One region of the Arthrobacter sp. Soil_C_49 genome, then DNA from elsewhere that is predicted to be linked to it. Evidence: riboswitches for the same ligand, from Rfam matches in the RefSeq annotation. Region 1 holds a riboswitch; the other holds the start of a gene.
What was found. Region 1 has a riboswitch for cyclic di-AMP ahead of AC3A4Z_RS16680 (aggregation-promoting factor C-terminal-like domain-containing protein). Riboswitches for the same ligand answer to the same signal wherever they lie in the genome.
Positions count from the first base shown of each region.

Region 2: it holds a riboswitch for cyclic di-AMP, as region 1 does, so the genes downstream of both, AC3A4Z_RS03270 (LysM peptidoglycan-binding domain-containing protein) here and AC3A4Z_RS16680 (aggregation-promoting factor C-terminal-like domain-containing protein) in region 1, are expected to answer to the same signal.

Region 1 is NZ_JBDGJZ010000011.1:54,279-68,696, forward strand. It holds gene AC3A4Z_RS16630 (HNH endonuclease signature motif containing protein) at 1-1,139, shown strand, start outside; gene AC3A4Z_RS16635 (zinc-dependent alcohol dehydrogenase) at 1,224-2,276, shown strand; gene AC3A4Z_RS16640 (6-pyruvoyl trahydropterin synthase family protein) at 2,279-2,677, shown strand; gene AC3A4Z_RS16645 (glycosyltransferase family 4 protein) at 2,682-3,761, shown strand; gene AC3A4Z_RS16650 (nucleoside deaminase) at 3,811-4,317, opposite strand; gene AC3A4Z_RS16655 (phosphatase PAP2 family protein) at 4,379-5,224, shown strand; gene upp (uracil phosphoribosyltransferase) at 5,267-5,902, shown strand; gene AC3A4Z_RS16665 (glyoxalase superfamily protein) at 5,948-6,322, shown strand; gene AC3A4Z_RS16670 (HAD-IA family hydrolase) at 6,347-7,027, shown strand; gene AC3A4Z_RS16675 (YdeI/OmpD-associated family protein) at 7,008-7,406, opposite strand; gene AC3A4Z_RS16680 (aggregation-promoting factor C-terminal-like domain-containing protein) at 7,507-8,220, opposite strand; cyclic di-AMP (ydaO/yuaA leader) riboswitch at 8,226-8,378, opposite strand; gene AC3A4Z_RS16685 (sensor histidine kinase) at 8,506-10,008, opposite strand; gene AC3A4Z_RS16690 (response regulator transcription factor) at 10,016-10,720, opposite strand; gene AC3A4Z_RS16695 (response regulator transcription factor) at 10,728-11,468, opposite strand; gene AC3A4Z_RS16700 (winged helix-turn-helix domain-containing protein) at 12,116-12,982, shown strand; gene AC3A4Z_RS16705 (SixA phosphatase family protein) at 13,202-13,729, shown strand; gene AC3A4Z_RS16710 (hypothetical protein) at 13,736-14,410, opposite strand.
Region 2 is NZ_JBDGJZ010000001.1:696,061-710,478, reverse strand. It holds gene AC3A4Z_RS03305 (DUF4389 domain-containing protein) at 1-686, opposite strand, end outside; gene AC3A4Z_RS03300 (hypothetical protein) at 953-1,171, shown strand; gene AC3A4Z_RS03295 (hypothetical protein) at 1,260-1,691, shown strand; gene AC3A4Z_RS03290 (hypothetical protein) at 1,837-2,019, shown strand; gene AC3A4Z_RS03285 (ribonuclease Z) at 2,088-3,038, shown strand; gene AC3A4Z_RS03280 (APC family permease) at 3,101-4,543, shown strand; gene AC3A4Z_RS03275 (protein adenylyltransferase SelO) at 4,540-6,015, shown strand; gene AC3A4Z_RS03270 (LysM peptidoglycan-binding domain-containing protein) at 6,087-6,914, opposite strand; cyclic di-AMP (ydaO/yuaA leader) riboswitch at 6,918-7,090, opposite strand; gene AC3A4Z_RS03265 (hypothetical protein) at 7,273-8,202, opposite strand; gene AC3A4Z_RS03260 (coiled-coil domain-containing protein) at 8,343-9,689, shown strand; gene AC3A4Z_RS03255 (TraR/DksA family transcriptional regulator) at 9,710-10,069, shown strand; gene AC3A4Z_RS03250 (DNA alkylation repair protein) at 10,066-10,635, shown strand; gene AC3A4Z_RS03245 (DUF1810 domain-containing protein) at 10,619-11,062, shown strand; gene AC3A4Z_RS03240 (glucose 1-dehydrogenase) at 11,128-12,021, opposite strand; gene AC3A4Z_RS03235 (metallophosphoesterase family protein) at 12,172-12,681, opposite strand; gene AC3A4Z_RS03230 (DUF1918 domain-containing protein) at 12,764-12,955, shown strand; gene AC3A4Z_RS03225 (NUDIX domain-containing protein) at 13,006-13,515, shown strand; gene AC3A4Z_RS03220 (endonuclease/exonuclease/phosphatase family protein) at 13,541-14,218, opposite strand; gene AC3A4Z_RS03215 (thioesterase family protein) at 14,386-14,418, shown strand, end outside.

The sequences.
Region 1 (14,418 bases):
GGAGTGTGGCGGACCGGCGGGTGGAGTACTGGCCGGACAACGACGGGATGGCCTGGGTCGCCGCGCTCCTGCCTGCGGACCAGACCTCGGCAATCTGGAACCGGCTCACCGCCATTGCCCGCGGCAAGCAAGGCCCGTACGAAACCCGCACCATGCCCCAGCTTAAAGCCGATACCTTCGCCGAGGGACTCCTCACCACCGGCACCACCGTGGGTGGCGGTGCTGACAGTACCAGTGGCGACAGCCTCGACGGCTGCGGGGCGGACAGCCCTGCTGATGGTGGTGAATTTGCCGGTGATCGAACCAGTTCCGGAACCGCTCCCGGCCCACGATCACCGATCCGGGCGCAGGTGCTGGTCACCGTGCCGGCCTTATCCCTGATGGGCATGACCGATGAGCCGGCAATACTGGACGGGCACGGGCCGATCCCGCCCTCGATGGCCCGCAGGCTCGTCGCCGATGGTGCCGCCTCGTTCTACCGGGTCCTGGTGGACCCCCGGGACGGGGCGCCGCTGGAGATCGGCCGGACCAGCTACCGGGTGAGCAAGGCGATGCGGCAATGGCTGAGGCTGCGGGACGGCAAATGCCCCTTCCCCGGCTGCAGCAACAGCTCCCTCGATAACGAGGCGGACCATATTCTCGCCTGGGCCAAGGGCGGCAGCACCGGGATACCGAACCTGGGACAACCCTGTCCGAAGCACCACAAACTCCGCCACACCAGCGGCTGGAAACCCACCCCGGCCAGCAAAACCGAACCACCCGGCTGGACCTCACCCACCGGCCGCCACTACAAAAGCGAACACCAGGACTGGGAACCACCCCGCTGGCCAGACGCCGCCGTGCCGGAAAACATCCGCGCCTTCGATGACCTCCTCGACCTATGGGAACTTCCCGATGACCTTTCCGGAGTGCCGACACCGCCGGAGGACCTTTCCGGAGTACCGACACCGCCGGACGACCTTTCCGAAGTCTGCCCTCCGCCGGACGAACCGCCTTTCCCCAAGGAACTTTTTGACGACGAGATTCCCGAAGAGACCTTCGCGGACTGGTTCCTGTCGCGAGACAACCCGCCTAGTGACCCGATCCCGGAAGAACGTTTCCGGAACACGATGCGCGAGGCGAATACGGGCGTCACGTGAACGATCGTGAGGAGGACTCCGTGGTTGTCAAAGTAGCTGCCCAACTTTCCCCGACGCACGCGGGCCGCTAGATTCATCAGCAAGATGACTAACTCACGCGCGCCAATTCATGCAACGGCTTACTGGACTACTGCCCGGGAGCACGGCGAGCTCCGGCCCGAGGAGTTCCCCGCCCCCGGCAAGGGTGAGGCCCTGGTCCGCACCTTGTACTCGGGGATCAGCAAAGGCACCGAGATGGTGGTTCACCACGGTTCGGTCCCGCCGCGGGTTGCAGAGGAGATGAGGGCCCCGCATCAGGAGGGGAACTTCCCGGGTCCGGTGAAATTCGGTTACCTGTCGGTGGGTGTTGTAGAAGAAGGGCCGGCGGAGTGGATCGGCCAGCGCGTGTTCTGCCTCAATCCCCATCAGGACCGGTACGTGGTGGCGTTGGATGCCCTCACCAGGATCCCGGACAATGTTCCGTCCCCGCGCGCGGTCCTGACCGGAACAGTGGAAACAGCGGTCAACGCCCTGTGGGAGGCCGGTCCGCGTCTCGGTGATCGCGTGGCTGTTGTGGGTGCAGGGCTCGTGGGTGGCATGGTTGCCGCCCTGCTGAGGACCTTTCCACTGCAGCGCCTCCAGCTTGTCGACCTGGACCCGGCGCGCAAACAACTGGCAGACACCGTGGGCGTGGAGTTCACCCACCCGGATGACGCCCTCGCTGACTGCGACATTGTCTTCCATTGTTCTGCTTCCCAGGAAGGGCTGGAGCGCAGCCTCCAATTGGTGGGTGATGAGGGTGACGTCATCGAAATGTCCTGGTACGCCAACCGCGAGGTCACGCTGCCGCTGGGCGAGGACTTCCACGCCCGCCGCCTCTCCATCAGGGCCAGCCAGGTAGGAGTAGTGGCGCGCGCACGCCGCCACCGCAGGACCAATGCCGACCGCCTGGACCTGGCCGTATCCCTCCTGGCGGATCCGGTGTTCGACGCGTTCCTGACCGGGTCGTCTCCGTTCGCCGAACTTCCGGACGTGGTGCAGGAACTCGCAGACGGCACGCGGGACGCCCTCTGCCACGTTATCGAGTACCCCCAGGATGAAGAATCCCGGGAAGCCGAAGCCAGCCGTAAACTCCAAGCCCCCACAGACCAGAGGTAGCCATGTTCAGCCTGACCGTCCGCCGCCATTTTATGATCGCCCACAGCCTTCCCCGGGAGGCTTTCGGCCCTGCCCAGGCCCTGCACGGGGCCACCTTTGTCGCAGAGGTGACGTTCCGCCGTCGGACGCTCAACGACAACGCCATCGTCCTGGACATCGGCGCCGCGGGCACCCTCATCGAGGAGGTGCTGGCCGGCCTGAACTACCGCAACCTGGACGAGCACCCGGATTTTGAAGGCAAGCTCAGCACCACGGAGGCGCTGGCTGAGTACATTGCGCAGTCCGTTGCGGAAAAGCTGAAGGAAGACGACGACGGCGGCCAGCTCGCCGGCATCGACGTCACCTTGCGGGAGAACCCCGACGCGTGGGCCACGTACTCGCTGGACCTTTCCGCAGCCTGATCCCATGCGCCCTCTTCGGCTGCTTGTGCCCGCCAACATCCGCCACAACTCCGGCGGCAATGTCTACAACGCCCGGCTGGTGGAGGGTCTGAGGGCCTTGGGTGCAGCGGTGGAAGTCCTCCCTGTCGAAGGTTCCTGGCCGGAGTCCACAGCAAAGGAACGACGCCGGCTGGGCAGCCTTATCGGCGCCTGGGAACGGGAGACAGGACCCGGGGAACCAGTGGCCATCGTGGACGGGCTCGTCGCCGTAGGCGTCCCGGACGAGCTTGAATTTGCGGCGAAGGCCGGGCAGGAAACGTGGGTGCTGGTGCACATGCCCGTGCCCGAAGAGTCCGGAGCAGGGTCCTTGGAACGCGAGGCCCGGGCCCTTCGCGCGGCCTCGGGAGTCATCTGTACCAGCAGTTGGGCGGCTGACGTCCTGAAGAAGCGGCACGGATTGCGGGGGCTGCGCCTCGCCCTTCCCGGGACTGAAAGGGCACACCGGGCGGAAGGCTCGGTTCCGCCCCACATCATTACCGTGGCCGCCCTGTTGCCGAACAAGGACCAGGTGCTGGTGGTCGAAGCCCTGGCTCTTATCCGGGAACTTGAATGGACGGCGGCACTGGTGGGTTCGGACCAGGCAGACCCGGACTACGCCGGGCGTGTGCGGGCAGCTGTCACCGCACACGGGCTGCAGGACCGTATCCGGATTGCCGGGGAACGGAAGGGGCAGGATCTCGAAGACGAATGGAACCGCGCGGACCTGAGCGTCCTGGTTTCCAAGGCTGAGGCGTTCGGCATGGTGGTCACGGAAGCGCTGGCACATGGAATTCCTGTGGTGGTGCGCGCAGGGACCGGCGCAGTGGAGGCCCTGGGCTTTGCGGCGCCGGAACAAGGCAAAAGCGGAACGCTGCCTGGAACAGCAGTGCACTTTCCGGGAACTGACGGCCCGGAAGGCCCGGCTCTCCTCGCGGCGGTTCTGCGGAACTGGCTGCAGGACACAAGCACCAGGGACGCGTGGCGGGCGGCAGCCTTGGAAACCCGGAACAGGTTGCCGGGGTGGGACCAGTCGGCCCGGCTTGTGCTGGAAGCAGTCTCCCCATGACGCACCCCAAGATGACCCGGCGCGAACTTGAAACAGGAGAACGGGCCGCCTAAATCCCCGTGCGGTGCCCCGCAAAAAAGTCCCGCAGCAGCCCGCCGCACTCGGCCTCACGCACCCCACCATAAACCTCGACCCAGTGATTGAGCCGGCGCTCGCGGAGGACGTCAAACACCGAACCTGCCGCCCCAGCCTTCTCATCCCACGCCCCAAACACCACGCGGGGAATCCGCGCCAGGACAATGGCGCCCGCGCACATGGCGCACGGTTCCAGCGTTACCACCAGCGTGCAGTCGGCCAGCCGCCAGCCGTCTCCGCTGCTACCGGATGCCTGAGACAGCTCGCGCAGCCGCGCCGCCGCTTCACGGATGGCCACCACCTCGGCATGGGCGGTGGGGTCTCCCAATTCCTCCCGCTGGTTCCGTCCGGAACCCAGCACGCCGCCGTCGGGCCCTATGATCACTGCGCCGATGGGAACGTCCTCCGTCGCCAGGGCACTTCGTGCCTCCGCCAGGGCAAGGCCCATCCACTCGTGGTGATTCTTTTCTGCGGAGACCATGGCTCAATGATAGTTTCGAAGGATACCCACAGGCCGTGACGTACATCCGCCGGGAGGAATAGTGAGCACCGTCAGAGAACGCGTGGAGACGTGGATCAAGCCGTATGCCGCACTGTGGCTGACGATGGTCATCGGCGGCGCTTTGGTGCTCACCCTGGCCCTGCTGGGGGCAGAGGTCTACTCAAATGTGGTGGATGACGAAGGGCTTGCCAGCCTTGATATTCCCACCTTGGAATATTCACAGACGCTGCGGAATCCGGAAGTCGACGCCTTCGTCACCGGTTTCACCAACGTGGGCGGCGGAATCGGCATGCCCATCCTGGCCAGCATCCTCACCGCCTGGCTGACTTTCCTGAGCCGGACGTGGCGTCCCATTGTCCTGGTGGGCGGGGCAGCGCTCGTTTCCACGCTGGCCACCACGTACGGCAAGCGACTGGTAGGCAGGACCCGCCCCGATCATTCAGAGGCAGTGCCGCCCTACGAAACATCGCCGTCCTTCCCCAGCGGCCACACCCTGAACACCACCGTGGTGATCGGCGTCCTGGTCTACATCATGTGCCTGCAGTTCCAGATCCTCTGGGCCAGGATCACAGCCATCACGGCCGGTGCCATCTTCATCATCGCCATGGGGTTGAGCCGCGTCTTCCTCGGGCACCACTGGCTCACGGACGTGATGGCCGGATGGTTCCTCGGCCTCGCCTGGGTCTGCATGGTGATTCTTGCCCACCGGCTGTTCCATCTCATCCGCAGGCGCGAGCACGCCGGACCGGCCCCGACCTTCGAGCATCCCGCCATCCGCGAGGACCACAGCGGCGAAACGCAGCAGGGCGCGGGCACAGCAGGGTACGACGGCGGCTCCTCAGGAAGGAGCGACGGCGGCTCCTCCCGGAGGGCCGCAGGCAGCTGACGCTTGGGGAAGCGCCGAGCAACCGGGTGATAGTTTTGACGCATGCGCACTCTCGTTGTGGACCACCCCCTGGTCGCCCATAAGCTCACCGTCCTGCGGGACAAGAACACTCCGTCCCCGGTCTTCCGGCAGCTGACGGAGGAGCTGGTGACCCTGCTCGCGTACGAGGCCACCCGCGAGGTCCGCACCGAACCCGTCACCATCGAAACTCCGGTCAGCACCACCGTGGGTACCGCGTTCACCAAGCCCACCCCGCTGGTGGTCCCCATCCTGCGCGCCGGGCTGGGGATGCTCGAGGGCATGACAAAACTCGTCCCCACCGCGGAAGTCGGTTTCCTCGGCATGGCCCGCGACGAGGAAACCCTGGACATCATCACCTACGCCGAGCGCCTCCCCGAGGACCTCACCGACCGGCAGATCTTCGTCCTGGACCCCATGCTGGCCACCGGCGGTACCCTGCGCGAAGCCATCAAGTTCCTCTTCAAGCGCGGCGCCTCGGACGTGACCTGCATCTGCCTCCTGGCCGCACCGGAGGGCCTGGCCAAGCTGGAGGAAGAACTCTCCGGCGCGAACGTCACCATCGTCCTGGCTTCCATCGACGAAAAGCTCAACGAGAAGTCGTACATCGTTCCCGGTCTCGGGGACGCGGGCGACCGCCTCTACGGCATCGCCGGGTAGCCCACAAGCCTTTTCCATTCCTCGTCCCGCCGCTAGCCTGTGCGGATGGACTGGAAACTGGAACTTGTGTTTGTCCCTGTATCGGACGTGGACCGCGCCAAGGATTTCTACGTCAACAAGGTGGGGTTCAACGCGGACTTCGATGAGCGCCCCTCGGACTCCATCCGCTTTGTGCAGCTGACGCCCCGCGGCTCAGCCTGCTCGATCTGCATCGGGGAAGGGCTCAGTGACGCGCCTCCCGGCACCGGATCGAACCTTCAGTTGGTGGTCAACGACATCCACGCCGCCCACAAGCACCTGAAAGACAACGGGGTGGACGTCAGCGATGTGGACGTGCAGGCCTGGGGCCACTTCGTGTACTTTGCTGATCCCGATGGCAACAGGTGGGCCGTCCAGTACATCCCGGGGCGCGAAAGCTGACACCCAACGGGGAGAATGGGGATCATGACTGTCTCCACCCCGGCCGGAACCCGCACGCTGACTTGCCGCGCCGTCCTCTTTGACATGGACGGCACCCTGGTCGATTCCACTGCTGTGGTGGAGCAGGTCTGGGGTGAGTTCGCTGCGCGCTATGGCTTGGACCTCGAAGAAATACTCCAGACCTCGCACGGCGTCCAGGCGCGCGATACTGTCACCCGGTTTGCTCCAGCGGGCGCCGACGTCGCGGCACTGACGGCGGAACTCGGGGCGATGGAACGCCTCCGCACTGATGGCATTGTGGCCCTGCACGGCGCCGGCCGGCTGCTGGCAGCCCTGCCTCCGGATGCCGTTGCCCTGGTCACGTCCGCTGACCGCGTCCTGGCTGACATCCGGATGGAAGCAGCCGGACTGCCTATGCCAGCCATCGCAGTCGCGGCTGAGCTGGTGACCCGCGGCAAGCCGGATCCTGAGGGATACCTGAAGGCCGCAGCCTATCTCGGCGTGGATCCTGCGGACGCCCTGGTGTTCGAAGACGCTCCGGCGGGGATCGCCGCTGGGGTGGCCGCCGGAATCCGCACAGTGGCAGTGGGACCTAACACCGGCCCGCTGCCCGCCGGCGTACTGCACATAACGGACTACAGCGCGGTCGCCGTCGAAACCGGCAGGGACGCCGAAGACCGGACGGTTATTTCTTTCCGGCTTTGAGATCCGCCACTACCTTGGCAATACGCCGGGACCGCGTCTCTGGCGTCTTGGCCCCGCCCAGCGGCTCCACGTACCGCCGCTGCGCGCTGTAGCTTAGCGTCGCGTAAAACTCCACGGCAGCCGGTTCCGCCGCCATTGCTGCAGCGAGGTCCTCGGGGACTTCCACAATGCGGGGTTGCGTGTCCAGCTCCAGGTCCACTTCAACGGTGTCGCCGGCGGATACTCCGATGAAGTCCCGGTATGCTGAGCTGAGGGAGATCAGGTTTTGTCCGCCCATCACCGCGACGCTGCTCCGGTAGCTCTTGCCGTTGATGGTCACCACTACAGGCGGCCGCTTGCCCGCCTCCAAGGCTGCAAGGACTTCTCCGGGAACTTCAATGCCGGTCTTGTTTCCGCTGCCCTAACTTCATGGATCACAGTATGCCGGGCCGCCTGCTTCTCCAACAGGTGCCGCCGCCGCGCCACGGGTTCCGTATGGCTCAGTACCAGTTGTTGGACAGGTGGAAGTTCAGCGCGCCGCAGGGGGACTGGTAGCGCTCCTGGATGTAGTTCAGGCCCCAGGTGATCTGCGTACGGTAGTTGGTGAGGTAGTCCGCGCCGGCGCTCGCCATCTTTTCAGCGGGCAGCGACTGGACGATGCCGTACGCGCCGCTGCTGGCGTTGGTGGCCGTGGTGGTCCAGTCGGACTCCTTGTCCCACAGGGTCACCAGGCACTGCATCTGGTCTGGAGCCCAGCCGTAACTGGCGAGCTGCCCTGCAGCGTAAGCCTGGGCGCCGGCGGGGTCGTTGACGGCGACGACGGGTGCAGGCTCAGGAGCGGCGGCAGGCGCCGGGGCAGGCTCGGGAGCCGGGGCCGGAGCGGGTGCAGGCTCGGCAGCAGGCGCCGGTGCGGGCTCTGCTGCCTGCGGGGCCACCGCAATCTCTTCTGCAGCCGGGGCAGGCGCAGGGTTGGCCTGGATTTCGCTCTTCTCGATGCTGAGGTTGGACTGCGCTGCGGCCGCCTGGGTTTCGGTGGCGGAGACGCGGAGGCTGGACTCGGTAGCCTGTCCGGCCGCTCCGACTCCTACGAGGAGTGCAGCGGATGCCGCAAAGACAAAGGCGCGCTTGCCAATGAAGGGGACTTTGCCGGCATTGCGGCCAGCGTGGGACGCAGACTCGGAATTCGGGCGCGGTTTAGCAAGGAACTTGGACATGATGGATCGCCTCTCACACCTGCGGAGTTAGCTGTCGGGTTCGGATGAGGGCATCCGGCCGCACGGAAAATACACGTGCGTGCTTAACCCCAAGGGCAGTAATTGCCCGGGACTGTGGGTCCCCCGCCTCTGCCGTTGTGCTCAAGCGGAATCCGGGAAGCGGCAGAGCTTGGCGTCATCCGGATATGGGTTCCCGTCGGGAACCTCACCCAATCGACGGTACAGGAGTGCGGCGCTTAAGTCACATTTTGGTAACAGAGATCACGGTGGCGGCGCGTCACGTTGCTATGGCAGCTCGGGAAGTGGAAGTCGCAGGACGAATTGTGTCCGATCTGGCTGTGACGTCACCGTTACCTTTCCGCCATGTGCCTCGACAATGGACTCCACGATGGACAATCCCAGTCCACTGGTGCCTTCGGCAGCGGAGGCGCCTGCTTGGTCGTCCGTGCTCTTTCGTGCCGCGTCTGCGCGGGCGAAGCGTGAAAAGACATGGTCCACGAACTCGGCAGGAATGCCGCCGCCGTCGTCCGTTACGGTTACTACCGCCGCGCCTTCAGGCGACCTGCTCACGCCTGTCACCACCGTGGTTCCGGCGGGAGTGTGCTTGCGTGCGTTGGACAGCAGGTTCATCAGCACCTGCCGCAGCTGTGAAGCGTCACCGTTGACCACTACTGGCTCGTCCGGAAGCTCCAGCCGCCAGTTGTGTCCGGGCGCGATCACCTTTTCGTCGCTGACACCCTCAATCACCAGCTGTGTCAGGTCCACTTCACTGAGCTTGAGCGGCTGGCCCTCATCGAGGCGGGCCAGCAGCAGCAGGTCTTCCACCAGGGCCGTCATCCGCTCCGACTGGCTCTGAACCCGCGCCAGTGACTTTTCGCCGTCGGGGGTAAAGTCCTCAGTCATCCGCATCAGCTCGGTGTAGCCGCGAATGGCTGTCAGGGGAGTGCGCAGTTCGTGCGACGCGTCGGCCACAAACTGCCGCACCTTGGTCTCGCTCTTCTGCCGCGCCCGCAGCGCATTGGCGACGTTGTCCAGCATCAGGTTCAGCGCGTGGCCCACGCTGCCCACTTCCGTTCCCGGATTGGAGTTCGACGGCGGGACGCGCACCGCAAGTGCCACCTCGCCGGCATCCAGGGGCAGCCGTGAAACGCGGGTGGCCACCTCTGACAATTGCTCGAGCGGTTTCATGGTGCGGCGGATCAGGACGGTCCCCACCAGCCCGATGAGCAGCAGGCCGCCCAGGGAGACGAACACGAAGGTCCACACCAGGGAGGCCAGCGTACTCTCCTTGGCGGCGAGGGGGAGTCCGGTCACCAGGACATCGCCAAAGTTCGTTTTCACGGCTATCAGCCGGTAGTCGCCGTTGGAGAGGGCGCGGTCCACTGGCTGCGCGTCCGTTGCCAGGTCGAGCAGGGCCTGCTTGTCCTCCGCCGAAAGGGCCTGCCGGGTGGTGTCCGAGGCGAGAAATCCGGCGCTGTTGACCTGCCCGTTGAGGATGCGGGCGTTCAGGGTTCCCACGCTCTGGCCGCGGGCGTCCAGCGGGTCCCTTCCGTTGAAGCCGCCCATGGGCGGGCGGCCAGGATCGTTCGACCGGTCCGCGGCCTGGCTGAGCTGTTCGTCCAGCTGGCGGGTGAGGAATGCGTCCATGGAGGCGTAGCTGGCCACGCCCACCGCGCCGCAGATGGCGATCAGCAGGGTCATTGCAAGGAGGATGAGGCGGGTGCGCAAGTGCCAGGTGTCGGGCTTGAACCAGCTCCGGCGGTGGGGCGCGGCCGGTTGCGAAGACACGGTGCGCCTACTCCGCAGGCTTGATGACGTACCCGGCCCCGCGGACGGTGTGGATCATGGGCGGGTGCACGGCATCCACCTTCTTGCGCAGGTAGGAGATGTAGAGCTCAACGATGTTCGCCTGGCCGCCGAAGTCGTAGTCCCACACCCGGTCCAGGATCTGGGCCTTGCTGATCACCCGCTTGGGGTTCTCCATCAGGTAGCGGAGCAGTTCGAACTGGGTGGCCGTGAGCTGGAGTTCCTCACTGGCCCGGGTCACCTCCCGAGTGTCGACGTTCAGCACCAGGTCGCCCACCACCAGTTCAGCCGTATCCATGGCCGCCACGCCGGAACGCTGGACCAGCCGGTGCAGCCTCAGGAGGACTTCCTCCATGCTGAACGGTTTGGTGACGTAATCGTCGCCGCCGGCCGCAAGGCCCACGATCCGGTCCTGCACGGCGTCCTTGGCCGTCAGGAACAGTGCGGGGACCTCGGGCGCGAAGGCGCCCATGGGCGGGCGGCCAGGATCGTTCGACCGGTCCGCGGCCTGGCTGAGCTGTTCGTCCAGCTGGCGGGTGAGGAATGCGTCCATGGAGGCGTAGCTGGCCACGCCCACCGCGCCGCAGATGGCGATCAGCAGGGTCATTGCAAGGAGGATGAGGCGGGTGCGCAAGTGCCAGGTGTCGGGCTTGAACCAGCTCCGGCGGTGGGGCGCGGCCGGTTGCGAAGACACGGTGCGCCTACTCCGCAGGCTTGATGACGTACCCGGCCCCGCGGACGGTGTGGATCATGGGCGGGTGCACGGCATCCACCTTCTTGCGCAGGTAGGAGATGTAGAGCTCAACGATGTTCGCCTGGCCGCCGAAGTCGTAGTCCCACACCCGGTCCAGGATCTGGGCCTTGCTGATCACCCGCTTGGGGTTCTCCATCAGGTAGCGGAGCAGTTCGAACTGGGTGGCCGTGAGCTGGAGTTCCTCACTGGCCCGGGTCACCTCCCGAGTGTCGACGTTCAGCACCAGGTCGCCCACCACCAGTTCAGCCGTATCCATGGCCGCCACGCCGGAACGCTGGACCAGCCGGTGCAGCCTCAGGAGGACTTCCTCCATGCTGAACGGTTTGGTGACGTAATCGTCGCCGCCGGCCGCAAGGCCCACGATCCGGTCCTGCACGGCGTCCTTGGCCGTCAGGAACAGTGCGGGGACCTCGGGCGCGAAGGCGCGGATCCTTCCCAGCAGCTCAACGCCGTCGAATCCGGGGAGCATAACGTCCAGGACCAGGACGTCCGGGCGGAAGTCCTTGGCAAGCTTGACGGCCTCGGGGCCGTCAGCGGCGACGGCGACGGACCAGCCGGCCATGCGCAGGCCCATGCTCATAAGTTCTGAGAGGCTGGGCTCGTCGTCCACCACAAGGGCGCGGATGGGGGATCCGTCCGGGTGGGAGAGCTGGGGGAGATTGTTTGTCATGGAGTGCGGTGTGGCCATGGAACAACTCTCCGATCACTCGTTTAGCCCGGCCTTTGGGATTCCTGTGCCCTGGCTGTGAATCCCAGCCTAGCCAGCTGGAAGCCAAAACCGGGATGGAGCAGCTTGGCCGGACAGCGGTTCTTGGACTCTTCACGAAATTTTCTTTGTGACGACGGGGTGTCGCTGGACAGGAGTGCCATCGGTCAGGGGTGATTTTGGTATTCGACACGCAATTGAAGAAAAAGGACCAGCTTGGTCGGTCAGCCGAATTAAGTTCCCTCGATCGGCAATCGAACGGCCACGAGCTGGATAATGAATGACGTTCTGGAAGCACTCCAGAATCGTGATCTGCGCCACAAAGGAGGATTCTGTCTCACAATGCGGACTAATCGGTCCATTGTTACTTGCAAGTTAGCATTGTTACGCTGCACACTCTCATTGTGAACAAGAACTCAACAGCACCTGCAGCCGCAGACTATTGGCCCAGCACATCCGCTGCTGCCGACATGCGCTGTTGTCGAATGTACGCCTGACCTTCCCACCCCTCGAAGTTCTCCAGGCATTCGCCCCCCAGCCCAGCGTCGGGCGTCCCTCCCCAGTTTTCATTGCGGGGAACCCAAACATTCGAGCCGCGATGACGGCCATTCACATTGAGGTAAGCATCCATGTCAGTTGCATCTGGATACGTCCACATTTCTGTCCGTAACGCCGCCAAGGCCGGCCAGCCCTCCGGGCTCCGCCCCGGCTTCGCACCGCGCCCGTCGCTTGCGCCCACAGCACCCGGAAGCAGCTTTCCCGCCTCTGGCTACGCACCTCAGGGCTACAACCCCAACTCTTATGGCCAGCTTCGCGCCGTGACCCCGGCCGATTCCGCGCCGGTCACCGCTCCGACTCCCGTTGTCGCCGGGCCCAGCACTGTCCGCCCGGTGGCCAACGACAACGTAGCCCGCGGCTTCGTCCTCTACATGGGCATCGATGAGGAAACCGCAGCCGCTGCAGGTACTTCCATCGCCAAGCTTGCCCAGGAAATCCGCGCCTACGCCCAGTCCCTGGTTTCCGGCGCCGAGAGCTACGCAGCCGTCGCAGTGGCTCCCGCCGGCACACCCGGCTCAGCGCTCGACGTCGTCCGTTCCACCTTCGGTGACCCCACCGTCAACACCCGGCAGCGCACGGAAACCCCGCGGCCGCAGCAGCACCAGGAACCGCGCCCGTCCGGCGTCCTGATCGACCTTGCCCGCCGTGAAGTCCACCTCGACGGCGAATCCCTGAACCTGACCTTCAAAGAGTTCGAACTCCTGAACTACCTCGTGGAAAACGGCACCCGCACCGTGGGCCGCGACGAACTCCTCGAAGGCCTGTGGCGCAACGCCGAAGAAGTGCCCAACGAGCGCACCATCGACGTCCACATCCGCCGCCTCCGCTCGAAGCTTGGTCGCCTCGCCAACACCGTGCGCACCGTCCGCGGCCAGGGCTACCGGTTCTACGAGCACCCCGAAGTTGTTGTCTGGGCCGCTCCGGAATACTCGATCTAACTCTTACTCTGAAGCGCCTGTCCCGCTGGGGCGGGCGCTTCCGTTTTCGCGCCTGGTTGAAGCCTGGCTGCGTGTCACCACGAGCATGCTTTTGAGACCTTGGTCTTGGCTGAGGCCTGAATTTGGGCGGTTCCTGGTCTTCTTCGTTGCCAAAAGCGTGCTTGGCGTGACGGCATTTGGCTGAGACAGCGCTCCTTTGCCGGGCTATAGGCTTGGGCCATGAGTGAGCACCATCTTCGACGCCTTGTGATCATGCGCCATTCCAAAGCGGATTGGCCCGGCGGGGTCGCTGACCATGAGCGTCCGCTCGAGGAACGGGGGCACCGTGAGGCGCCTCTGGCCGGGCGGTGGCTGCTCAAACACAACATCGTTCCCGACTTCATCCTGTGCTCCAGCGCCCTGCGCACCCGCCAGACGTGTACGTGGGTGTGCTCAGAGCTGGGGGACAAGGCGCCCACGCCCAAGCTTGAGGACGGCCTTTACGCCGCCTCCGCCCTCCGGATGCTCACCGTGGTCAACCACGTCCCGGACACGGTTACCACTCTCATGCTGATTGCGCACCTGCCCGGCGTGCAGGACCTGGCCATGCACCTGGCCTCACGGGACTCCGACCACGAGGCCTACATGGACGCCGCCACCAGGTACCCCACCAGCGCCCTCACCGTCCTCGAGACCGAGAAATCGTGGGCTGAGCTGGACGGCCAGGATGCCCGGATCACCAAATTCAAGGTGCCGCGGGCGCACTGACGCCGGTCACTTCTTCGGGGCCGGGCGCCGTGGAGGCTGCCGCACGGAACCCTGCCGGGCTGAACCCTGGCTCCCCGCGCTCTGGCCGCCCGCACCCTGCCGCGCCGCACCCTGTCTTTGGGGCACCTGCCGGGCGGACGACGTCGGCTGCCGCACCGGGGTGCGTCCGGCGGAGGAGGTACGTGGCTGCGGTGTTCCTGCCGCGCCCTGGCGCCGTACAGGAGCCTGGCCCCGCGCACTGGCAGCAGGCCGCGAGGAGGCGCGTGCAGGAGCAGCACGCCCGATGGGCCGCCCCCGGCCCGGCCAGGCAGCGCCGATGAACAGCGCAGCCAGCGCCGTCACAATGGAGAGGGCGGCCAGGAAGAAGTAGTTGTCGGGGTCGTCGGTGGGCAATGGTGTACCAAAAATCGAGGATTCATCGGTGAACGCCAGCTCCCACGTGCTAAGGAAGGCGAGCGAACCCGCAATGGCCAGGCTGGTGGACAGGCCAGCGATGGCCAGCATCACGTAGCGCCGCCGCCGGAGGACTTCCATGATGCACGCTACATAAGCCAGTCCCAGCACGGCGAGAAACGCCACGAAGACAGGCTCTGCCAGGGTCATGCCCGTAAGAACCAGGAGCCCTGCAGCCACAATGCCGGTGATGACGGCAAACTTTCCGCTGATCCCCATATGACGCATGTGCACCA
Region 2 (14,418 bases), on a different contig from region 1:
TAAGAAGGCGGCGCGGCATGCCGGCCGAGGCCGGCAGCCCCGAAAATCAGCAAGGGAATTCCGATCACGAGGGTGATAATTCCGCCGATGAGCAACCCGGCGGCGGCCGGCCGAAACAGGTCAGACCGGAACGCCGGCTGCACCTGGACGTCAATTCCAGGACTGGCGTCAGCGTTCATCACCACTATGGCCCAACTCCCTGCGGAAATGTTCCAGGTCAGCTCCTGCTCCCCGGAGCCCGATGCGGAAGCCTGCCAGAAGGTCTCGCCGCTTGGAGGCGCAGGAGCGGTGGAGCCGGGAATGTCACGGTACTCGGCGCGGAAGGGCGAGCGCTCAACATCGAGCAGCTCGGAGCGGTGAACGCCCGAAAGGTAACTGTCAACGTCAGACTGCGGGGCGATGCCGATAAATACAGCTTTGCCGGGATCGACGGAGGTTACGCGCAGTCGAAGCGTGCCGACGTCGAACGGAACGCGGCCGGGAACGTCCTCGCCCATGGCATCCAGCCGCGGTGAGGTCAAGGCGACAGAGGCCACGGAAAGCCGGGCTGTGCCGGCCGTGAGGTAGCCATCGCGCTGCGCGGATCCCACGGCCAGGGCCACGGTGCCTCCAGCTACGGCAGCAAGGCCAGTGAGGGACAGGAGGATCCCGAGGATGAGCATTATCAGTGCAAGGGTCTTTTTCATGGGCTCGGACCTGGAATGGGGTAGTGGACAGTTTGGGACGAAGTGAACGGTGTGTGCGGCAGGGTCACCCACAAGACTGACGCCCGGACGCCGCGGTTTGTAGGGCCAAAGGTCACGCTCATGGGCGCTAAGTACTAAGGGCATCACGTGGGCAGCTTCTTCCGCCGGTAGGGGCGGGGGAGTAGGCTTGAACGACCGTTAGGAAGTAGGCGGCCACCTTTTCGCCGGGTGTTGAGTTCCCCGGCAAATCTTTCGAGGGATGCCCTGTGGCACTGGACGCTTCAACGGTTCTGGCGCTCATTGGCGGATACATCGCAACCGCCGTTGGAGTCTTTCTGCTTTATTCACCGGTGATTGTCCTGATCATCGGCCTGTTGTTGACCGCGGGCCTGCTCCAGCTGCTCGCCTGGCCCTTCATTGTCCTGGTCCGCAAACTGCGGCGGAAGCCCGAAGGTCCGCAGGACAGTTCCTGGCTCCTGCACTAAACCGGCACATGCGGCGGGTTCACACGACACCCCATTCGTCAGTATGCTTACTATTGTTGGCAAAGCCGGTCACGAGAAAGGCATCATCATGACGGAACAGAACTTGCCTGACGACGAGCTTGAGGTTGTCGAGGAAAACGACGTGCTCCTGGACGAAACTCCCGGCGCGGCCTCCTCCCTGGAGCTTGACCCAGTCACCAGCGGCGAGCCGGACAGCTACCCCGGCGCGGCCGAGAACAATCCCGACCGCTGGCAGGAGGATCCGCTGCTGCAGGACGAAGTCTCCCGCGAGGAGGAGGATTTCCTGAGCGACCAAACGCTGCGTGACGACATGGCGGCCACCCGCGACGGCGCCGGGAATGAGCAGGTCCCGGCAGTTACTCCCACCTTGGGCGAGGCGGTGGCGGACGTCGACTTCGGCGAGGATCCCACCGGCCGGGAAGCGGACGCCAGCGATGACCAGGAAAACTTCGGCGGATCCCCGCTCAGCGAGTTTGAGCCGGACGACCTGGAGCGCTAGGACCGGGAGCACCTGGCGGGAGCGCCCAAGGCCCCATATCTCATGATTGGGGGCACCGGTCTCTGGCCCATACATGAAACCGGGCTAAACTAATAAGCACACTGATGAATATCGGTTGGCAGGATCAAGACTGAAGGAGTTTCATATGAACTTGGGAAGCATGATCAGGAACGCCGCTGGACGATTCGCAGGCAGGACCGGCACGGGCGGGACGGTCCGGGGCCGCGGGATGAACACCACGGGCCGGACGCCGAACACTGCCGGTGCCATGGGTGCCAGGTCCGGCAGCATGGCCCACCGCATCATGGGCATGCTTAAGCGGCACTAGCAACCAGCACGAACCAGGAAGCAGGTCCCGGGCTCTCCCGGAACCTGCTTTTTGGTTCTGCAGACGCCATGCGTGAACTCGTTGTCCTGGGCACCGCATCCCAGGTTCCCACCCGGACCCGCAACCATAACGGCTATCTCCTGCGTTGGGACGGTGAAGGGCTGCTCTTCGATCCCGGCGAGGGAACGCAACGCCAGATGATCCACGCCGGCGTTTCAGCCACGTCGATCACCCGTATCTGCCTCACCCACGTCCACGGTGACCACTGCTACGGTCTGCCCGGCGTGCTGTCCCGCATGGCACTGGACGGCGTGCAACACCCGGTGCATCTCCACTACCCGGCATCAGGCGGAGATGTGGTCCACGCCCTCGTGTCCATCAGCTCTCCGGGCATCGACCTGCGGCTTCACCCGCACGGCGGAGGCGGAACGGTGGCCGACGGACTGGACATCCGGCCCCTCAAGCACCGCATCGAAACCTACGGCTACCGGCTGACGGAACCGGACGGCCGCACCCTGCTGCCCGACCGCCTGGCGGCAGCCGGCGTCCACGGTGCAGATGTTGGCCGGCTGCAGCGCGACGGCACCCTCGCCGGCGTCCGGCTGGAAGACGTGAGCATTCCCCGGCGCGGCCAGCGTTTCGCCTTCGTGATGGACACTGCACCCTGCGAGGGGGCAGAGGACCTGGCGGACGGCGTCGACCTCCTCGTCGCGGAGTCAACCTTCAGCGACGACGACGCCGCGCTCGCCGGCCAGTACCGCCACCTCACCGCGGGGCAGGCCGGGGAACTGGCCGGCCGTGCCGGCGCCAACACCCTGGTACTGACCCACTTTTCGTCACGGTACGACGACGTCACCCCCCTGGCTGCCCAGGCCGGCGTCCGTGCCGCGCAAGTAAGTGTTGTGGCCGCTCACGACCTCCAACGGGTGGCTCTTCCGGAACGGCGCCGCTGGCAGGACCCGGCGCCGGAAGACGGGAAGAGCCGAGTGGGCTCATTGCCAAACCCAACCACGGGGTAGAGAGTGAATTATCCGGTAGGCACGCCATGGCCCAGAGGCCCAATGCGTTGTGGAGGTAGACAATGAGCACAACTTCCGAAGAAGTCTATGACGTCACCCCTGAAGGCCAGGAACCAGAACTCAAGCGGGTCCTGGGACCCAAGCTCCTCCTGCTCTTCATTGTCGGTGACATCCTGGGCGCAGGGGTTTACGCCGTGACAGGGACCATGGCCGGAACAGTGGGCGGCATTGTGTGGCTGCCGTTCCTGCTGGCCTTTGTGGTGGCAACGCTGACGGCTTTCTCCTACCTCGAACTCGTCACGCAGTATCCCCAGGCCGCCGGCGCCGCCCTGTATACCCACAAGGCCTTCGGTATCCACTTCGTCACCTTCCTGGTGGCATTCGCCGTGGTCTGTTCAGGCATCACCAGCGCCTCCACCTCCGCCAACGTCCTGGCCCAGAACCTGTTTGGCGGCCTGGACATCAACGGGTGGATGGGAATGCCCGGGCAGGGCGTCATCACCGCCGTCGCCATGGCCTTTATGCTGCTCCTGGCCCTCATCAACCTGCGCGGCGTGGGGGAGAGCGTGAAGTTCAATGTCGTCCTCACCATGGTGGAGATGCTGGCCCTGTGCATAGTGATCGGCGTCGGCTTTTTTGTGATGTTCCAGGGAACGGGAAACGCCGGCGAGATTTTTGTCTTCAACGACTACCAGGACAAGGGCCTGTTCCTTGCGGTCACCGCAGCCACCTCCATTGCCTTCTTCGCCATGGTGGGTTTCGAGGACTCCGTGAACATGGTGGAAGAAACCCAGCACCCGGAAAAGATCTTCCCGCGGACCATGCTGACCGGCCTGGGCATCGCCGTCCTGTTGTACATGCTTGTTGCCGTCTCTGTGGTCAGCGTGCTCACGCCCACGGAGCTGGAAGGCATCAGGGAGGCCGAAGGCGCCGCCCTGCTGGAAGTGGTGCACAAAGGCTCGCCGGATTTCCCGATCGACAGGATCTTTCCTTTCCTCGCGGTCTTTGCCGTAGCCAACACTGCGCTGATCAACATGCTTATGGCCAGCCGCCTGATTTACGGGATGGCCCGGCAGCACGTCCTGCCGCGGCCCCTGGGCAAGGTCCTGCGCGGCCGGCGCACGCCCTGGGCCGGCATTCTCTTCTCCACGGTCCTGGCGCTCGGACTCATCCTCTACGTCACCAGTGACCCCGAAAGCAACATCGTGGCCAACCTCTCAGGCACCACGGCGTTCCTGCTGCTGTGCGTGTTTACGGTGGTCAACGTGGCCTGCGTGGTGCTGCGGCGCAAGCGGGACCCCAACCGCAAGGTATTCTTCACTTCGCCGGGGCAGATGCCGCTCGTGGCCGCATTGCTGTGCGCCTTCCTGGCCGGCCCGTGGGTGGGCAGGAACGTCATCCAGTACCAGATTGCCGGCGGCCTGATGGCCATCGGCGTTGTCCTTTGGTTCGTCACGTGGCTGATCAACCGGAAAACAAACCAGGAGGGAAGGCTTGAAGAATGACAGCTGCTGCTGAATCAACAATTACCTTTGACGGGCGGTTTGCCCGGGAACTGTCGGAGCTGGCTGTTCCCTGGCAGGCAGAGGAAGCACCCGACCCCAACCTCCTTGTCCTCAATGAGGAACTGGCGCGCGAACTGGGGCTGCATCCGGAATACCTCCAGTCGCCGGAGGGCGTCCGGCTCCTTCTGGGCAACCACATACCGGCGGGCGCGACGCCCGTAGCCCAGGCCTATGCCGGCCACCAGTTCGGCGGGTACTCACCCCTGCTCGGCGACGGCCGTGCCCTTCTCCTCGGAGAAGTGGCGGATGTGCACGGGAGGCTGCGGGATCTCCACCTGAAAGGTTCCGGCCGCACGCCCTTCGCCCGCGCCGGCGACGGCCGCGCCGTCGTCGGGCCCATGCTGCGGGAGTACGTGGTGAGTGAGGCGATGTACGCACTGGGCATCCCCACCACCCGTTCCCTGGCCGTGACGGCCACCGGCCGTCCGGTCCGCCGTGAGACCATGCTTCCCGGCGCGGTCCTGGCGCGGGTGGCAAGCAGCCACCTGCGGGTTGGGAGCTTCCAGTACGCGCGGGCCACCGAGAATATGGACCTCCTGCGGCGCCTCGCCGATCACGCCATCAGCCGGCACCACCCGTCTGCCGCCCAGGCGGACAACCCCTACCTTGCCCTCTTCGAGGCGGTGGTAGCCGCCCAGGCGTCACTGGTGGCCCGATGGATGCTGGTGGGCTTCGTCCACGGCGTGATGAACACAGACAACATGACCATCTCCGGGGAAACCATCGACTACGGCCCCTGCGCCTTTATGGACGCCTTCAACCCGGCGGCGGTCTACAGCTCCATCGACGTCGGCGGACGCTACGCCTACGCGAACCAGCCGGTGGTGGCGGAATGGAACCTCGCCCGCCTTGCCGAGGCAATGCTGCCGCTCATCAACGAAGACCAGGAACAGGCCGTGGCGCCGGCGGTGGAAGCATTGGGAGCGTTCCGCCGCCAGTACAGTGACGCCTGGTTCACCGGGATGAAAAAGAAACTCGGTTTGAAGGAACGCCCGGCGGGGAGCCCCGAGGCAGAAGAAGCCTCTGAGCTGGTGGACGGCGTAATTGCCATCCTCAAGGACGGGCCCGTGGACTACACGCGGTTTTTCCGGAGCCTCGGGCAGGCAGCGCGTGGAAACCATCGGCCCGTCCGGGGCATGGTCCTGGATCTGGCCGCATTCGACGCCTGGGCCGCGCGGTGGCAGGCCCTGCAGCCCGACGCGGGCCTGATGGACCGGGTCAACCCCGCGTATATACCGCGCAACCACCTGGTGGAGGAAGCGCTCGCCGCAGCAACTGACGGCGACCTTGGCCCGTTCAACCGGCTCGTGGACGTTGTCCGTGCGCCGTACGAGGAGCGCCCGGGCCTGGAGCGCTACGCCGAGGGAGCCCCGGAAGACTTCGGCAGCTACCAGACCTTCTGCGGCACGTAAGGGATCCACCAACAACGAAACAGGGGCGGCAGGCGGGAATCCCGCCTGCCGCCCCTGTTTGGGTTGCGTGACTACGCTACGCGGACGAAGGAAGCGCCGCTGAGCCAGCTGATGGAGTGGACCTCGGTCTTGAAACCGTCCACGCCGCCGCTGACAACCTGGCCGTTGCCGGCGTACACACCGACGTGGCCGGCAGTGATCACCAGGTCACCGGCAGCGGGGGTTCCCACCACGGAGCCGTACTGGAAGAACTGGCCGGGAGCCAGGTCGCCAACGCTCTTACCCACGGACCGCAGGGCTTTCTCCACCATGGCGGTGCAGTCCTGCTGGACGCCCACCTGGCCGTAAGCCGACGCCAGGATGGCGGCGCCGGCGCCCGAACCGGTGGCAGCCGGAGCTGACGCGTAGGAGACGTTCACCCCGGTGTTGGCCGGAGCCGCGGCAACAGCTGCCTGGACGGGAGCAGGAGCAGGAGCAGCGGCCGGAGCGGCTGCAACTTGACCGGCACCCGGAATCTGGATCTGGTCGCCGGGGTAGATGATCGCGGTGATCGCCAGGCCATTGGCGGACAGGACGTCATTGAGGCTGACGCCGTAGGCGGCTGAGATGCCGCCCAGGGTGTCGCCCGAAACAACGGTGTGCGCGTTGGCTGCAGCTGCTGCCGGAGCAGCCACGGCAGCGGCAGGCGCTGCGGAAGCCTGGGTGTTAGTGGTCCCGGTGGTGTCCGGTCCGGTTACGCCTGCGTGGGCCGGGGCGCCCACACCGAACGCAATGCCGGAGGCTGCTGCTACGGCGAGCGCCGGGCGGCCAAGCGACTTGGCTGATACAGCCAAGCCCTGGAGCGCGATTGAGCGGGCCGGAGTCGCGCGGTGACGGGCGGTAATGGAATTTTTTGACACGTTTGATCGCCTCTCCCATGCCTGCGGGGTGAGCTGTCGGGTTCGGGTTGGAGATACCCGGCCGGAAGCGGCTCCGAAACGGAACGGAGGCGCTAGCGACTTAACCCCAAGGCCTCTGATGAGGCCGCGGAAAGGTGGTTCCCCCGTCCCTGCCAGCTGGAAAGCGATTGAATCCCGGATCAGTGGCAGGGCTCGGCATACTGATGGGAATGTCCCGTTTGGGAGGGACACCTGAAGACCATAACCCGCCCTCCAGTCAATTGTCACATTTGGATAACATACGAGCGGCTTCTCTCGTATTTAGCCATTGACTGGATTTCGGCGGCGATCTTTTGCTGACCTCGGCTGATGCGCCTGGTTACTCCTCGGCGCACGCGCGCGTAACAAAGTCATAAAGTTGCGCACGTAACACCGCGTCTGCGGCAACTTTCAGCTGCCCCTCGCGTCCGTCCGCTTGAACGTGGAGGGGAAGCAGGGTGCCCACCTTGTCCTCTGCCACGGCGTGCGGATCGCAGCGCGCAGGCCTGATCCACAAGCGCCATTCAGCGGGCGGTCCGCCCTGCTCGATACTGATGCCCGCAGGCCAGGGATGCCCGGGCACCTCAGTCAGGAGAGTTGTCCCCTGGATGTGGTCCAGCAGCAGGGACTTCGCCACGCCGTTCACCCGGGCTTTTGGAATGGCAACCAGCCGGACGACGGCGGTGCGGGAGTCCGCGGCCACGTCAAGGGAGGAGTCCAAGGCGATGTCCGCAACGGCAGCAGCGCCGGCGGCAAGGCAGAGCTCGGCGTTGTTCCGGCTGAGGACGCCGAACGGATCGTCGGCTCCGCGCGTCAGCTCCTGCGGTTCTGAGTGCGCCGGGCCGGTGAACAGCACCGAAGCCAGTGTCTCCGTCGCGGGGGCTGGCCCGTCAGTGCATTCGGCTGCGGGAAGCTGGACCGGGAGGCTCTTGGGCTGTCCGGGAGGCAACTCAAGTCCTGCGCCGTCACGCTGCCACCGAAGTTCGCCTCGGAACAGCGGCGTGGACACCCGGACTTCTTCGACGGCCAGGGGTCCGCCGGTGGTATTGGTGAGCTGCAGCAGCACGGCCTGCTTGCCGTATTGGTCCCGCGACTGGTTGATTTCCACGGAAATCGGCTGCGGCTTAGTCGCCGGCGGTTGCTCCGGTCCCGTGCACGCGCTGACGCCGGCTGCTGCCGCGGCAAGTGCCGTCGGGGCGGCCATCCACTGCAGCCGGGTCCGAAAATGCTGCCCGCCCATACCGCCGCCGAGTGCACTGTCCCCGTACATGCCAACAGTTTAGGGGGCGCTTCCCTGCGGCCGCCGGGCGCCCACGCTGGCGGGCGGGATGGTCTAAGGACTTCCGGCAATGTAACGATGTGGAAACTTCGGCCGTCCGGCCCGGGTTGCCGCCGGTATGCTTCGGGACTATGCCCCTGTTCGTTACAAAACCCAGGCCTGTCGCGCTCGCAGGGCTGTTGGCGGTTGCCTTGGCCGGAACGCTGTGGAATGGCCCGGCCGCCGGGGCGGAGCAGGACCCGGCCGGTGACTATCCCTCCTGGGAGGATGTCCAGCAGGCGAAGTTGACCGAAGCCGGTAAGGCAACGGAGATCACCAGGATCAACGACTTGCTGGGTGGCCTGCAGGCCCAGTCGGAGTCCCTGGGAGCAGCGGCCGTCCGGTCGGCGGCCGAGTATGCCGTTACGGACTCTGCCCTTCAGGCGGCCGGCGCAAAAGTGGAGGCCCTCACCGCACAGGTTTCGCAGGCGAACGCCGAGCTGTCCAGGCACCGGAAGGAACTGGGTGCCCTCGCGGCCCAGTCCTATAAAACCGGCGGCACCACCATGGGATTCTTCGTTGCCCTCGATGCGATCCAGACCAACAGCGTCCAGGGGCTCAACGTGGTGCGGATTGTCGGCGATAAAACGGCAGGGCTGGTGGCCAGGGCAGAGCAGACCGGCCGGATCGCATCCTCGTTGGCCGCCCAGGAAAGCGCCGCCAAAGCCGAACGGGAGCGGTTGTCCCTTGAAGCCAAGGCGAAACTGGACGCCGCCCGGTCCGCGCAGGATGCGATGGCACGCCAGGTCGCGGAAAGCCGCCAGCGCAGCGAGGAGCTGACAGCGCAACTGGCCTCGCTCAAGGGCACGACGGCGGCAGTTGAGGGCGCATACCGGCAGGGCCAGGCCGCGCAGGCCGCCTATGAGGCCGCGCAGGCCGCAAAGCGCGCCGCAGCTGCTGAGCAGGCCCGCCAGCAGGCAGAAGCGGCAGCCAGGGCGGCCGCAGCAACTGCCGTCCGCCCGCAGGCTCCAGCCGGCCCTGCACCGGCAAATCCTGCACCGGCAAATCCTGCACCCGCCAATCCGGCCCCGGCAAAGCCCGCGCCGGCAAATCCTGCCCCCGCCCCTGCGCAGCCCGTGGCACCCGGCCCGCCGCCCGTCGTCGTGCCTTCCGTTCCCGGCGGCGCCGTCAATGACCCGGCAGGAGCCAAGAGCTACGCCGCGGGCAGGCTGGGCGCCTACGGCTGGGGCCAGGACCAGTTCCTGTGCCTCGCCCAGCTCTGGACCAAGGAATCCAACTGGCTGACCACGGCCACCAACCCCTACTCCGGGGCCTACGGCATTGCCCAGGCGTTGCCGCCCGGGAAATACTCCAGCGCCGGCAGCGACTGGCTCACCAGCTACCGGACGCAGGTCGAATGGGGGCTGGGCTACATCAGCGGCCGGTACGGCTCGCCGTGCGGGGCCTGGAACCACTCGGTGTCCAACAACTGGTACTGACCGGGCGTTAGGCTTTTCCCATGCCTGATTTCGAACGGTTCCGGATCCTGCTCGAGGCGGAGCGGGCCCGAAAGCTGGCGTTGCTTCCGGCCCTCCGCGCGGACATCACCGCTGCGAACTCCGCCCGCCAGGATTCCAACGTGGACGACGAACATGATCCGGAAGGCTCCACTATCGCCTTCGAACTGTCCCAGGCCTCGGCACTCCTGAAGCAAAGCAGCGCCGGGCTGGACCAGGTTGAGGCCGCCCTGGCCAGGATCGCCGACTGCACCTACGGGTCCTGCGCCGTCTGCGGCGAAACCATCGCCGAAGGAAGGCTGGAGGCGCGCCCCTGGACGCCATTCTGCATCCGCCATGCGTCGGCAGGCCGCACTCGATGAGCACTGCCGCAGACGTTGTAGGAGCCGCTGCCGGCTTTGTTGACCGCACCCTGCAAAACGAGGGTGCCTGGTACCGGGCGGACGACGTTGAGGGCAGGCTGGGCGGTGAGCTCGCCTCCTACGGGTCCTCGGTGGGCGCCGTCCGCGGAACCGTCCGCGACACGCTGCGGAAGTACAAAGACCTTGATCACGACGCCGTGGTGCAGCTGGCGTCCGCGCTCTGGGGACAGCCGGGGCCGGGTGCGCGCGCCGTCTATGAGCGCCGGCTCGCCGCCATTGTGCTGCTGCAAACCAAGGCGGCGCTGCTGCGGCATTCGGACCTGACCCGGATGGAGGGCTTCCTGAGGTCCGCCGGAAGCCGGGAACTGGTTGACCCGCTGCTGGCGGACGTGCTGGCCCCTTTCCTGGCCCGGCTCCATGGCCGCGACCGCCAGCGGGCCGCCGTCGTCCTTGCCCGGTGGCGGACGGACCCGGATACGCAGCTACGCAACGCAGCCGCCTTCCTCGAACAGCACCCAATACCCGAAGCCACACCACAAGGAGACATCCGTGAACGATCGTTATGACCTGGACCGCTTTGTTGCCGCACAGAACAGCGGCGGTATTTATGACCAGGCGCTGGCCGAACTGCAGGTGGGCAACAAGTCCGGACACTGGATGTGGTTCGTTTTTCCCCAGCTGGCAGGGCTGGGGCACAGCGAGACATCCCGCCGGTACGCCATCAGCTCCCTCGAGGAAGCCCGGGAGTACCTGGACCACCCGGTATTGGGCCCGCGGTTGCTGGAGTGCGCGCAAGTACTGGGCAACCATAAGGACCGCACCGCTGAGGAGATTTTTGGCAGTGTGGACGCCCGGAAACTGTGCTCGTCCATGACGCTGTTCCTGCGCGCAGCTCCCGGGGAAACCGTCTTCAAAACCGTCCTCGCGCAGTTCTTCGACGGCCAGCCGGACCCCGCCACCGACGATCTCCTCGCCGGCCGCGACGACGTCTAATGCCGACGGCGGTGCCGTGCGCATCCCGCGCAAGGCACCGCCGTCGGGCGTACTTTTTGGGGCCGCTAGGGCGAGGGGCTTCCGCCGTTAACGTTCAGGGTTTCGCCCAGCACATAACTGGACTCCGGCGAGGCCAGGAACACGTACGCGGGCGCGAGTTCGGCCGGCTGGCCTGCCCGGCCGAGTGGCGTGGACTGGCCGAACTCCGGCAGTTCCTCCTTTGGCTGGCCGCTGCTGACCTGCAGCGGCGTCCAGATGGGCCCGGGCGCCACCGCGTTCACGCGGATGCCCTTGGGTGCCAGCTGCTGCGCCAAACCCTTGGTGAAGTTGTTGATGCTCGCCTTGGTGGTGGCGTAGTCCAGCAGCGTCGGGGACGGGTTGTACGCCTGGATGGAGGTGGTGTTGATGATGGTGGACCCGGCCGGCATGTGCGGAACGGCAGCCTTGGTCACCCGGAACATCGCATAGACGTTCGTCTTCTGGGTGTGGTCGAACTGTTCGTCCGTGATCTGGCTGATGTCCTCCTGCGCCACCTGCTTGCCCGCGTTGTTGACCAGGATGTCCACTCCGCCCAGCACGGCCACGGCTGTGTCCACCAGCTCCTGGCAGGCGGCGGGGTCCTTCAGGTCGCCGGGCACCTTGACGGCTTTGCGTCCCGCGGCTTCGATGATGCCGGCAATGCGGGCTGCGTCCTCTTCTTCCTCCGGCAGGTAGGAAAGCACAACGTCGGCCCCCTCGCGGGCAAAGGCGATGGCCGTAGCCGCACCGATCCCGGAATCGGCTCCCGTTACGATCGCCTTCCGGCCCTCCAGCCGCCCGGTACCGCGGTAGGTGTCCTCGCCAAGATCCGCTTTCGGCGCCAGATCCGCATCCAGGCCGGGTTCGGGCTGGTGCTGCTCGGGCGGCGAGATCTTTTCGTAGGCGGTGACGGGGTTGCGGAAGGTGTACTGGTCGGTCATGGTGGTCCTCCTGGTGCTTAGGGGTGGAACACTAAAAGCTAAGTATGCTTACCGTTCCAGCCTAGGCAATGAGGCGGGCCGCTGCCAACCCGGAATTGCTTCCGAATCCGCCATCGGTCCGGACGCGGCCCGGTTCTCCCTGCCACTCGTTTAACTGTCCCGGCGTACTTCCACCAGTCGGACGTCTTTCAAGGCGCCCGCGTCCACCACTGCCGTCATGTAGGTGCAGGCAGGCTGGCGGCGGCGGTCGGTGGGGGAGCCGGGGTTGAGCAGCCGCAGCCCGCCTTCCGAAGTGGTGTCCCAGGGGATGTGGCTGTGCCCGAAAACCAGCACGTCGGCATCGGGGAAGAGTGCTTCACACCGTGCTTCCCGGCCCTTGGCCTGCCCGGTTTCGTGCACCATGGCAAACCGCACACCCTCCAGCGTGACTGCTGCCGTCTCCGGCAGCCGGGACCGCAGGTCGGGGCCGTCGTTGTTTCCGTAGACCCCCACCAGCGAGCGGCTTCGCCGCCCAAGCTCATCGAGCAGTTTCGCGCTCACCCAGTCGCCGGCGTGGAACACCACGTCGGCGCTTTCGACGGCGGCCCACACCTGCGCCGGAAGTACTTTGGCGCGCTTTGGCAGGTGGGTGTCGGCGAGCAGGAGGAGATTCAGCGGCATACGGAAATCCTGCCATGCCGGCTTCGGTCCGCCCTTTCCGCTCCCCGTCCGGAGTCGTAATCTGGGGCTGGAGGTGATTACCATGGAGGCAGCGCAGGGCGACCGGATCATCGTGCATGGCAGGAATGTAGGTTCCTCGGACCGGCACGGGGTGATTCTCGAAGTCCGCGGCCAGGGCGGAACGCCGCCCTACCTGGTCCGCTTTGATGACGGACACGAAACGATCATGTACCCCGGCGGTGATTTCGCCGTCGAACGCGGCAACGGGCACTAGCGCCGGCGGGGCGGGTGCGCCTGCCCCCGGGCACCTGTCAGACTGGACCGATGGATCACACTATGGCTTCCGCCGCGTCCTCCACCCCGCCTGTCCGCACCGGTCCCCGCGATCCCGGTGACGCCTGGGTTGAGGGTGACCGGGGCCGGTTCTGGGGCAGGTTTGGTGCCGCCGGTGTCCTCGCTTACGATCCCGCTAAGGGGGTGCTCCTGCAGCACCGCGCCGTCTGGAGCCATAACGGCGGGACTTGGGGCCTGCCTGGCGGGGCGCTGCATGAGGGCGAGGATGCGGTGGCGGGCGCGTTGCGCGAAGCCTGGGAAGAGGCCGCCGTTCCCGCCGGAAATGTCGAGGTGCTTTTCACCTCCGTGCTGGACCTGGACTACTGGTCCTACACCACGGTGGTGGCACTGGTGACGGAACCGTTCGAGCCCGTTATCAGCGATCCCGAGAGCATAGAACTTTTGTGGATACCGCTGGCTAATGTGGACGGCAAGGACCTGCATCCCGGTTTCGCGGCTTCCTGGCCGGAGCTGCGGGAACGTATCGGCACTGCGCCGTAGGGTTCGCCTTCCCCGGCGCTCCTGCTCAGTAGTCGCTGCCGTATTCTGCGTGCACCAGGATGGGCAGGTGGTCCGAGTTGCCGCGGGGCAGCGTCTCAACACTCTCGATGTCCAGTCCCAGGGACGTGGCGAAGTCGAAGTGGCCCTTGAAAACCTTGTATCGGGTGTAGGTCCGCCGGTTGCTGAGCGAGAGCGCGTAGCCGGAGTTTTTCATGTGAAGGTGCAGGTTCTTGGTGAAGAACGGGTAGTTGAAATCGCCCACCATCAGCGTCATCAGGCCCTGGCCCATGCTGAGCAGCTCGGCGTGGGCGGCGTGTATCTGCTTCCGCCGCAGTGAATTCGAGGCGGTGAGGGGCGCGGCATGGAAAGAGCCGATGACCAGCTCATGCTGGGTTTCGTTGTCCACTACCCGCGTTCCGATGAGCCGCTCGTGTGCCGGAGCGAGGACCCTGTCATGCATCGACTTCTTGAGCGCGAAGGACTGGGTGTCCAGCGCAGTGAAACGGCTGGTGCGGTAGTAGATGGCCAGCCCAAGCCGGTTTCCCTTGGTGGCGTCCGCAAGGTGGAGTGGGCCCAGCGTCTCGGGGAGGTCGCTGGCATCCACCTCCTGGAGGCAGAGCGCATCGATGTTATGGTTCCGTGCCAGGGCAAGGAGCTCGCCGCTCGCTTTGTGCTTGCGGAGGTTGTAGCTGATAACTCGCATGGAACACCTCTTCCGAGGGTTGCTGACAGGACCGATCAAGAGTCTAGTCCGCGCACAGCCGTCAGGCGCCACCATTTGTCCGCGTCCTCCAACAACCTGTGCGGGTTGCGTGCCGGCACAGCGATAGAGTTAGTCCGAATTCACTGAAATCTCCGGGAGGGCCACCGTTGACCACCGATATGCCTGAACTGGCCGAAGGA